Sporocytophaga myxococcoides DSM 11118: one gene and its partner. The protein of the gene in region 1 interacts with the protein of each later gene in a pairwise test. Links are inferred from orthologs where the notes say so. Each region holds a gene or a part of one and is shown on either strand. Other genes may lie near its edges.

What was found.
Region 2: the proteins of dnaE (region 1) and K350_RS0119685 interact in binary tests that used the Escherichia coli proteins (3 or more experiments, as listed by UniProt). The link is inferred for Sporocytophaga myxococcoides DSM 11118 from one-to-one orthologs.

What each region holds. Positions count from the first base shown.
Region 1 is NZ_AUFX01000006.1:165,336-171,634, forward strand. Bases 1,477-5,614 are described here. They hold dnaE (DNA polymerase III subunit alpha), read left to right. Parts: upstream 1,477-1,823; coding sequence 1,824-5,414; downstream 5,415-5,614. Other genes in these bases: K350_RS0109290 (hypothetical protein), read left to right, coding at 1,500-1,715; trxA (thioredoxin), read left to right, coding at 5,491-5,614. In the rest of the region: K350_RS0109275 (MFS transporter), read right to left, coding at 1-1,010; K350_RS0109285 (hypothetical protein), read left to right, coding at 1,185-1,448; more of trxA, read left to right, coding at 5,615-5,811; K350_RS0109305 (hypothetical protein), read left to right, coding at 6,004-6,299. UniProt on the Escherichia coli protein: DNA polymerase III is a complex, multichain enzyme responsible for most of the replicative synthesis in bacteria. This DNA polymerase also exhibits 3' to 5' exonuclease activity. The alpha chain is the DNA polymerase catalytic subunit.
Region 2 is NZ_KE384560.1:359,111-364,213, forward strand. The notes cover bases 1,534-4,475. They hold K350_RS0119685 (methionine aminotransferase), read left to right. Parts: upstream 1,534-2,399; coding sequence 2,400-3,551; downstream 3,552-4,475. Other genes in these bases: def (peptide deformylase), read left to right, coding at 1,850-2,398; K350_RS0119690 (amidohydrolase), read left to right, coding at 3,539-4,318; K350_RS0119695 (hypothetical protein), read right to left, coding at 4,282-4,475. In the rest of the region: K350_RS0119665 (hypothetical protein), read right to left, coding at 147-335; K350_RS0119670 (hypothetical protein), read left to right, coding at 587-883; K350_RS0119675 (RrF2 family transcriptional regulator), read right to left, coding at 1,015-1,446; more of K350_RS0119695, read right to left, coding at 4,476-4,698; K350_RS0119700 (UDP-N-acetylmuramoyl-tripeptide--D-alanyl-D-alanine ligase), read left to right, coding at 4,770-5,103. UniProt on the Escherichia coli protein: Shows aminotransferase activity with methionine and histidine as substrates, and to a lesser extent also with phenylalanine.

The sequences.
Region 1 (6,299 bases):
GATATTCCTCCGTTGGCTATACCTATCATTATATGAATAATCACCAATAAAGGCAAAGTAAATAAATGCTTTGCAGGAAATGTGGTATAAGTCCAGGCAAGAACCGAAAGCATGTATAGAGGGACACAAATCCTCAATACAGCCTTATTATTTAATGTATCAGAATATTTACCCCAGAAGCCAAGAGATAAAATAGTGACCAACTGAGCAAGTACAGTAAGCCCGATTACGATACTGACAGGATACTGAAGCTGGCTTAGCAGATAGACTGAAAAAAACGGTGTAGCAAAATTTGAAGCCAGGTTCCATAGAATGGTAAAACCAATAAGTGTTCTCAGATTTTCATTGGCAAAAGGTCTTGTCAATTCTTTAAATGAGAAAACAGGAAATTCTTTCATTTCTGGTTCGTGAGTTTGAGAAAGCAAAAAGGTACTAAGCAGTCCCAAGCCACCTGCTACCAGGAAAAAGCAACCAAACACAAATCTCATCATTTCATGTCCTGCAAAATGATCAAGAACAAATCCGGTTAAAAAGGACACCGCAACTGCGAAAGCCTGAGCCCACCTGATTCTGCTACTAAAAAACCTTCCCAGCTGATCTGAAGGAATAAGATCATGCATCCACGAAGTCCAGGAACCTCCTGAAATTGCCCCAACAAAATTGTGAACAAACATTACCCCTATCAGAAGATAAATCAACCAGTTTCCCTGTGAAAATAAACATGCGAATCCCAATATCAGCAAAGGGAATCTGCCTAGAAATGAAAATAAGACACAAACCTTCCTTCTGCTCTTTATTTTATTTAGAAACCAAACCGAGAACAACTGAAACAGATTTGCAAAAACAGGAATACAGGCAAGCAAACCAAGTTGCAAGCCCGAAGCACCTAATAATAATGCAAAAGCAACTAATACAGGACCGCCGCTGAAACCGGACATGGACTGAGAAACGATACCATCTGAAAGTACCAGTTTCTTCGCCCTTTCGATTAAGAGAGAATTATCTTCCAAAGCTGAATTAAACTGAATGTGGGAACACAGTTATGAACGATAAAAAGATTCAAAAAATTTCCCAAATATGGCATTGACAAGAAAAATTCTAATGGCTATATTTACTATAGAATTGGATGATATAACAGTAAGGGATATAGGCTTTGTTTTTAACCTAAAAAATAAATTACCGATATGAAAACCTTGAAAGAATTTTTAAAATCAACCGTTATCAATTTATGCATATTCAGCACTACATTAGTAGCTTTTTATGCAAGTGCCATGTTCTTCACAATACTTCTTTTGGAAGAATTTTACTTCAACCGTCCCAACCAGGTTTTAAGAGAGGATTTTGAAGTACTTATTCAGAAGCTTCATAATGCCCCGGAGATTCTTAGAGAAATTCTTTATCCCAATCAAAATGACAGTGGCATAAAAATCGTAAAAGAGGGATTTTAAGCACACCTAACATTTCATGCGTTTCCTTGTTGTATTTTCAAAAGGTAAAATATGGAAAACCCAGAATATTTTGACGGACCAGAAAGCGAGGATCTAGGTGATATTGAGGATTCTAAGTTTGGCAGAAAAAGGCAGAATCTGGAAATGCTACCGATTCAAGAGCTTAGAAAAAGAGCAGAACTAAGAAAGATCAAAGATTTTGAAACCCTTAATAAGCAAAAGCTTATAGAAGCACTCCATAAGTACGAGGAATCAAAGCAAAAATAGTAAAGCGCAGGAATCCGACAGCAGGTTATTTTTGTTCTCAATATTGTTGAAAACTTTTGAAGAATATCAATTAATTTTAGAATTCAACTTTATTGTCTAATACCCGAAATGCCGGATTTCGCACATTTACACGTACATACCCAATTTTCCCTTCTTGACGGAGCAGCCAACATCACTGACCTGATGAAAAAGGCTCAGAAAGATGAGATGAAGGCTGTAGCAATCACCGACCATGGGAACATGTTCGGAGTTTTCAAATTTGTTGCAGAAGCAAACAAATACAATGTAAAACCTATAGTCGGGTGTGAATTTTACCTTGTAGAAGACCGTCATAAAAAATCGTTTACCAAAACAGATAAGGACGTCCGCCGCCATCAGCTCCTGCTTGCTAAAAATCCTGAAGGATATAAAAACCTCGCCAAGCTCTGCTCTCTGGGATACATGGAAGGGCTTTACGGAAAGTATCCGAGAATTGATAAGGAACTAATCTTAAAATACCATAAAGGACTTATTGCAACTACCTGTTGTATAGGAGCCGAAGTACCGCAAACAATTCTAAAAAAAGGAGAAGAAGAAGGTGAAAAAGTCTTCAAATGGTGGCTGGATCTTTTTGGAGAAGATTATTATGTAGAGCTTCAGCGTCACGATATTCCGGAGCAGAATATAGTAAATGAAGTGCTTATAAAATTCGCACTGAAACACAAGGTGAAAATTATAGCATCTAACGATTCTCACTATGTAGATCAGGAAGATTCCAATGCACACGACATTCTGCTATGCATCAACACAGGAGAAAAACAAAGTACCCCAACCAATAAAGAATTTTCTGACGACGGTGCCTTTACTAAAGGAACTCGTTTTGCTTTTTACAATGATCAGTTTTATTTCAAAACTAAAACTGAGATGGGGAAACTTTTTCACGATATCCCTTCCGCAGTAGATAATACAATAGAAATCGTTGATAAAGTAGAAAGTCTGAAACTCAAAAGAGATATTCTGCTTCCCAACTTCCCTATTCCTGATTCCTTTAAAGTGAATACCGGACCAGATGCCGATGTCCTGAATCAGTGGGAATTTCTAAAACATTTAACTTTTGAGGGGGCCAGAAAAAAATATAGGGAAATAACTCCTGAAATTGAAGAACGCCTCAACTTTGAGTTGTTTACCATCAAAACGATGGGATTTGCAGGTTACTTTCTTATCGTACAGGATTTCATTAATAAAGGAAAAGAGATTGGAGTATTCGTGGGTCCCGGAAGGGGTTCGGCGGCAGGCTCTGCCGTTGCCTATTGTGTCGGTATTACCAATATAGACCCAATCAAGTACGACCTGCTTTTTGAGCGTTTCCTGAATCCGGACAGAAAGAGCATGCCCGATATTGATACGGACTTTGACGACACAGGGCGCCAGAAAGTAATTGACTATGTAGTTGATAAGTATGGAAAAACTCAGGTGGCGCAAATCGTAACTTACGGTTCGATGGCCGCGAAAATGAGTATCAAGGACGTTGCCAGGGTACTCGACCTTCCGCTTAGCGATTCCAATGCACTGGCCAAAATGGTTCCGGAAAAACCTGGTATCGAACTCAACAGGGTACTGACTGCTCCGATAGACGGGCCTGGGAGCCTTAGTGAAAAAGAAGGACTTAACCCCGATGATCTGGAAGGAGTAAAAAAACTCCGTGAGATCATGAACGGTAAAGATCTCCAGGCTAATGTACTAAAAGAAGCACTGGTACTCGAAGGCTCAGTAAGAGGTACAGGTGTTCACGCTGCAGGTATCATCATTGCTCCCCAGGACCTTTCCGACCTGATGCCCGTAGCAACCTCCAAAGACTCCGATCTTCTACTTACACAATATGATGGAAAAGTAATTGAAGATGCGGGAGTAATCAAGATGGACTTTCTGGGTTTAAAAACCCTGACAATTATAAAGGATGCACTTGCTCTGATAAAAAAGAACAAGGGAATTGAGATAGAGATCGACGAAATTGATCTGGAAGATTTAAAAACATTTGAACTATACCAGAGAGGAGAAACCAACGGAACATTCCAGTTCGAGTCCGTGGGTATGCAGAAATACCTGAAGGAACTGAAACCCGATAAGTTTTCTGACCTTATCGCGATGAACGCTCTTTATCGTCCGGGCCCTCTCGAATACATCCCTAACTATATCCGCCGTAAGCATGGCAAAGAGCCTATCACTTACGATATAGCGGAAATGGAGCAATACCTGAAAGACACCTATGGTATTAACGTTTACCAGGAGCAGGTAATGCTTCTGTCTCAGAAGCTTGCCAACTTCAGTAAGGGAGATGCCGACGTTCTTCGTAAGGCCATGGGTAAAAAAGATAAGGCTACCCTGGATAAAATGAAGAGCAAATTTATGGAAGGCTGCGGGAAAAACGGCCACGACCTTAAAGTTGCAGACAAGGTCTGGACCGACTGGGAAGCCTTTGCGTCCTACGCCTTCAACAAATCTCACTCAACCTGTTATGCCTTTGTGGCATTCCAGACTGCATTCTTAAAAGCGCATCATCCCGCGGAATATATGGCCTCGGTACTTACTCATAACATGAGTAATATCGATAAGATCTCCTTCTTCATGGATGAATGTAAGAAGATAGGGTTAACAGTTCTGGGGCCGGACATCAATGAAAGTTCCATGACCTTTGACGTTAACAAGGAAGGTAAAATCCGTTTCGGATTAGGAGCGATCAAGGGAGCTGGAGAAGCTGCGATCGCAGCAATTATCTCTGAAAGAGAAGAAAACGGTCCTTATACAGACCTGTTTAATCTGGTACAAAGAGTAAACCTTCGTACCATGAATAAGAAAACTTTTGAATGTTTTGCTTATGCTGGTGCGTTTGATTCGTTCGGACTCCATCGAGGACAATATTTCTTTGTAACTGCAGAGAAAGACAATACAAGTACTATAGAAAAAATCATCAGATACGGATCCGCATATCAGCAAGATAAAGATGCGAACCAACAGAGCCTGTTTGGCAGTTCTAGTAGTGTTGAGGTCGCTAAGCCAAAGATTCCGGATTGCGAACCATGGAGCGAAATTGAGAAATTAAAATTTGAGCGTGATGTTGTAGGATTTTATATATCGGGCCACCCTCTGGATCAGTACAGAATGGAAATTGATAACTTTTGTACTTGTCCTGCAGATAAAGTTTTTGACTACAAAAACAGAGAAGTTTCTGTAGCAGGAATAGTAGGAACTGCGAATGTAAGGCAGATGAAAAACGGTAAATCATTCATTGTTTTCAGTCTGGAAGATTTTGACGGTAAAATCGAAATGGCGCTATTTGGAGAAGATTATCTGAAGTTTGCTCATTGGATAAAACCCGGAGAGTTTTTACACATTAGAGGAAAGGTACAACAAAGATATAACGGCGATCAATGGGAATTCAAACCTCTTAATATTAGCCTTTTGGCTGATATCAGGCAAAAAATGGTAAAAGGAGTATCTGTAAAATTAAATATCCAGGGGTTAAAACCGGAGACTTTAAATAGTCTGGAGGAAGTAATCACCGGAAATCTTGGTAATACAGAATTGAAATTTACGCTCTCCGACGATATAGAAAACATTCACGTTGAGCTATTTTCGCGAAAATTCAAAGTAGACCCAAACAATACATTACTCGACCAGTTAAAAAATCTTAATGAGGTGGAGTATAAAATTCTATTTTGATAGAAACTAAATATTTAAAAAAATAGTAAGTTTACGGTCTGGTAATAATTAATAAACCTCTTTGTATTTTAAAAATATGGGAAAAGCAATAGAAATCACAGACGCTAATTTTGAAGATATAACCAACACAGACAAACCTGTGCTAGTTGATTTCTGGGCTGAATGGTGCGGACCTTGCAAAATGATCGGTCCGGTTGTAGAAGAACTTGCTGCTGACTATGAAGGAAAAGCTATAATAGGAAAAGTAGACGTAGACAACAACCCTAACACTTCAGCTAAATTTGGTATCAGAAGTATTCCTACTCTCCTGGTAATTAAAAACGGAAAGATTGTTGAGAAACAAGTTGGCGCTGTTCCAAAAAATGTTCTAAGCCAAAAAATTGAAGCTCATTTGTAATTAGAAAAATGATTTTCATAAATAAAAAGAGACTGCCTAACCAGACAGTCTCTTTTTATTTTTACCCCCCTCTTCCCTATACACTTTTTCCTCTATCCCTTATGATGTAGAGCCGCAACAGAGAGAACAATATAGCTAAAAACAAATTTCATTTTGTACTGCTTAAATATACATAGCTACTATTCAATCAAGATGAAATACATTTTATTATTGTTATCTGCTTTAACATCATGTCTTGATAGTCTTAAAGTAAAAAACGGAATTGCCTACGAAGCCAGCGAAGGATTAGTACTTGCCAAAGACAGCGCCAATTATGATCATTTATTCCAAAGACTTGCGCGTTCAGATGCAGACTTTATGCTAACTATAAAGCCAGTCAAAATAGAACCTGTAATTAAACATACTGATAACATTCTGCTGATACAAACTCCTGTTATTGACCACAAAACCGTTAATATTATTACTGCAAAACCAGCAATCAAAAAAGC
Region 2 (5,103 bases), on another replicon or contig:
TGGAAAAAAGCTACAATCTGTGGAGTTTGAATACAGTTTGGTAAAGTTTGTGGAAAGTATTCATTCAAAAGAACTAATTTTTAATAAAAAAATAAAGTCATCCGTGGATGACTTCATTTAATCAAAATTAAGGGGGACTTAAAAAACTATTTTTTAGATTTTGTAGAGTCACTTACTTCTGGATTGCTTGCTACAGGCTTAGCTTTTTGTGCTTTCTTAGTTGTATCAGTTAAAATTCCAGATTGTCCTTTAAGACTTACACTATTCTGAGCTTTGCTTAAAAATACAACACCAGAGAATGCAACAACGAAAGCAACGGCAGTTAACTTTTTCATAATAATTATAGGTTTTAAGGTAATAAATAAATTAATAACAGTCTGATATTAGAAAAATATGCCAACTTTATATGATGTTGTTAATGAGGTGTTTGTATTTTTGCCTGACTTGAAAATTCGTTGAAAAACACCCCAACATGAGGATTTGGGAAACGTCGAACTAACAAAATTTATTTAATGTTTTGGGAGAGAGAAAACAAAGGGACCTACACTCAGACCTTACATAATGGAACTAAAAAAATCAGTCTTCTATGGAATTATTTCACGATAATATTCAGCATAAATTTGTCCTAACCCACGATGGAAAAGAGTTTTCAACCAGCTATAGGATGCTGGGGCATAAATTCTGGGATTTTTATTACACCACAATACCGAATGCCGAAATTGATGAATCAGGGAAAGAGATTCTCCTGAATTATGTACTCGATTTTGTCAAAGCAAATCATATTAAGATAAGGGCAACCTGTCTCTCTGTTCAAGAGTTTTTGGTCAATCATAAATACCTTAAAGAGGTTTTATATCACCCATATAATTTAAACCATGCATAAAAATATAGGGAAGAGTAATATGTGAATTGCGGCTTTCCTTCCATATAGATTGCAATTGCATTAAAATAGAAATAAAAAAGGCAGTCTGAAATTCAGGCTGCCTCTTCTTAGTTTAAAGAAATAAAGAATATTTAAGCTTTTAAACTGTCTTCTCTTTGGATAATGTCTTGTAAGGTACTTTCTTTTAAAATTTTTAAAGTGTTATCCCTTACTTCTCTGATAATATCTCTGAATCCACATAAAGTTTCATCAACACACTCATCACATCTTTCGTAATATTTAATGCTGACACAAGGAAGGAGTGCAATGGCTCCGTCAAACAAACGGATAATATTGGCAAGATCTACTTCTTCTGGCTTTTTTATCAAATAATAGCCACCACCTTTTCCTTTTTTGCTATTTAAAATGCCAGCATTTTTGAGCTCTAAAAGTATAGCCTCCAGAAATTTCTGAGGAATACGTTCAGTTTTGGAAATGTCACTAATAAGAATTGGTCCTTTCTGGAACTCTTTTGCTAGTTTGGTGAGGGCCTTGATAGCGTACCTTGTCTTTTTGGATAGCATTATCTATAAACTCTATATGCTTTATTATAATTCAAAAATGCAAAAAAAACTTATGATTGTTCAGGTCGGCTGTCGATTTTTTTGAACTATATATCTATTAAAAAAGGAAAATAAGGGAACTATTCTGAATTTCTTCAGATTTATTATTTAATTTGAAGGTTGAATCTTGCTATTTTCCAAACAAAATTTGAAGATTCAAGTTTACTTTAATCGCAAGGTCCCCAGGTAAAAAAGTAGCTAAAGCAGGCAGTCTTCTCCCGACTGCCTGCTTTGTTTTTTGGATAGGATACCATTAAACCAATAATTGAGAATTTTTAAATTTTATAAATTGTTGTTTTCTAAAAAGAATTTCCAAGGGAATTCTATGGTGGATTGGTTATATTTGTTTTTGCATTAATAATTTATGATATACCCTATAGTAGCTTACGGTGACCCGGTATTGAAGAAGCGGGCTGTTGATTTTGAAAAAGGAACTGATTTGAAGCAATTAGTTGCTGATATGTTTGAGACTATGTACAACGCTAATGGAGTTGGGTTGGCTGGTCCGCAAATTGGGCTTAATCAAAGAATATTTGTAGTTGACGGAAGTCCGATGGAAGAAGGGTTGGATGATTTCAAAAAAGCTTTTATAAATCCAGAAATTATAGAGGAAACCGGTGAAGATTGGCCATATGATGAGGGCTGCCTGAGTATTCCAGGGGTCAGGTCTGAGGTCTTCAGACCATTTCAGTTAACTATCCGCTATTTTGATGAAAACTGGGTGGAGCGTGAAGAAACTTACGAGGGCATCAGGGCTAGAATAATCCAACATGAATATGATCACATAGAAGGTGTTCTGTTTGTTGATCATCTTTCTTCTATTAAAAAGAGACTCATGAAAAATAAACTTACTAATATTAGTAAGGGGATTGTGGATGTTTCCTATAAAATGAAGTTTCCAGTTAAAAAATAACATGATTACAAAAAGTACGGGATCCAAGCTGCCTGACATCGGTACGACAATCTTTACGATTATGTCACAGATGGCCAGAGATTATAATGCTATTAATCTTGCACAGGGTTTTCCGGATTTTAAATGTTCAAACGACCTGGTCGACTTGGTTACCTTTTATATGAAAAAAGGCTTTAATCAGTATGCTCCAATGACCGGTGTTCAGGTTTTAAGAGAAAAAATAGCTGTTAAGTCAAAAGAGTTGTATGGAGCTTCAGTTGATCCTGATAAAGAAGTCACTCTTACCTGTGGTGCCACAGAGGCTTGTTATACCGCTATTACATCGATCGTAAAACCAGGTGATGAAGTAATCATTTTTGAACCAGCGTTTGATTGTTATATCCCTGCCATCCAGCTTTCCGGTGGCAAGCCTGTATTTATTGAATTGCAATATCCTGACTATAAAATAGACTGGGATCTGGTAAGAAAAAAGATCACTGAAAAAACCTCTCTGATTATAATAAATTCCCCCCACAATCCTACGGGGGCAATAATATCAAAACAAGATATTGACGCTTTAACCGAGCTCGTCAGAGATACAGATATCACTATACTAAGCGATGAGGTATATGAGCATATCATATTTGACAGAGCTGAGCATCATAGCTTTTTGAAATATCCTGAGTTGAGAGAAAGAAGCTTTGTGATCAGTTCTTTTGGTAAGACTTATCACACCACCGGTTGGAGAATGGGATATTGTATCGCCCCAGAGCATCTTTCAACTGAATTCAGAAAAGTCCATCAGTACAATACGTTCAGTGTACCTACTCCCATGCAGTATGCCCTTGCTGATTTCCTGGAGAAAAAAGAAGAGTATCTTGGATTGCCTGATTTTTATCAAAGAAAGAGAGATTTGTTTCTGAATCTTATGAGTAGGTCCAGGTTTAAAGGAATACCATCTTCAGGAACATATTTTCAATTGATGAATTTCGGAGATATTGCCAATGAGTCTGATGTTGATTTCGCTGCAAGGCTCACAAGAGAATCAGGAGTTGCCTGCATACCGATTTCCGTTTTTTATCACACCAAAAAAGATGACAGCATTATAAGGTTTTGCTTTGCTAAAGAAGATGAAACCCTTGAAAACGCCGCGAGAAAGCTATGCAGGATCTGAAGATAACTCTGGTTCAAACACCTCTTTTCTGGAAAAATAGTGGGGCTAACCTTGCCATGCTTGAAGAGAAGCTCTGGCAGATGAAAGAGCAATCTGATCTTATTATCCTTCCGGAAATGTTTACTACAGGTTTTTCGATGGATGCGGCTGAACTTGCCGAACCCATGAACCTGACTGCTTTTAAATGGATGAAGCAGATGGCTGCGCAAAAGAAAGCTGTCATTACTGGAAGTGTTATAATCAAGGAGGGGGATAAATTTCATAATCGTCTGATTTGGATGGAGCCAGACGGAAGTTTTGATGCATATGACAAAAGGCATCTCTTCAGAATGGCTGGTGAAGACAAGGTGTACACGGCTGGAATTAAAAAACTCATTAAAGAAATAAAAGGCTGGAAAATTTGTCCTTTAGTCTGTTATGATCTTAGATTTCCAGTATTTAGCAGAAACCGTCAAAATGAATATGATCTTCTGATATATGTAGCAAACTGGCCTGCTGCAAGAAATGTAGCATGGAAAACTCTTTTAAGGGCAAGGGCTATCGAAAATATATCTTATGTGGCTGGAGTAAACAGGATAGGGACTGATGGAAAAGATTTGGAGTATTCAGGAGATAGTGCAGTGATTGGTCCTGTTGGTGAATATATTGAAGAGCTTAATGATCGTGAAGAGCTTAAAACAATAACATTAAGCGCAGAGCATTTAAATGCATTCCGGCAAAAATTCCCTGCTCATCTGGATGCCGATTCATTTGAGCTTGAGCTTTGAATGAAAGCAATTAAGTCCTGAACATTTGGATTCTTAATTTTAGCAAATGATTTTAAAGAAGCCAGCATTTTTTCAACGATCGCATGTTCTCCAATTAAAATTGCAGTCAGATATTCTTTTGATCTCAGTAATGTTTCGCAGAAGGGAATAATTCCCTTAGAGACATTGTCCAAAGCCTCTATGATAACCAATGTATTTTTATTCTCTTTCTTATTTTCTTCCAGAATTTTCGAAAAGTACCCGTAAAGAACAGCATCACTGTAATTGTCAAAATCAAAAAAAGTTGCAGAGGGAAATTGCTCTTTAAGGCTGGTTAGTAATGTATTTCCATATTGAAAATCCTGACCAGAAGAAATTGAAAAGAAAATGATTGTATTCATGGTTAATTTGAAAACAAAGTAATTTTAAATACCGTTTTTGCCTAACTTGCCCTTTAAGTTTGTTAGAAGATATGGAAATAAATCAAATTTATCAGAAATATAAAGAAACACGTTCAGTTTCTACAGATACAAGAAAGATTGAAAAGGACTGCATGTTTTTTGCCCTGAAAGGTCCTAATTTTAATGGTAATACTTTTGCTGAAGAAGCCTTGAAACAAGGTGCAAAATATGCAGTAATTGATGAAGCTCAGTTCAAAAAGGATGATAGATTTATCCTTGTAGAAGATGTATTGGCAGCATTGCAGCAGCTGGCAAATTTTCACAGAAAGCAACTTGCCATACCAATCGTTGCGATAACCGGATCGAATGGGAAAACGACAACTAAAGAGCTTGTCAATGCAGTGC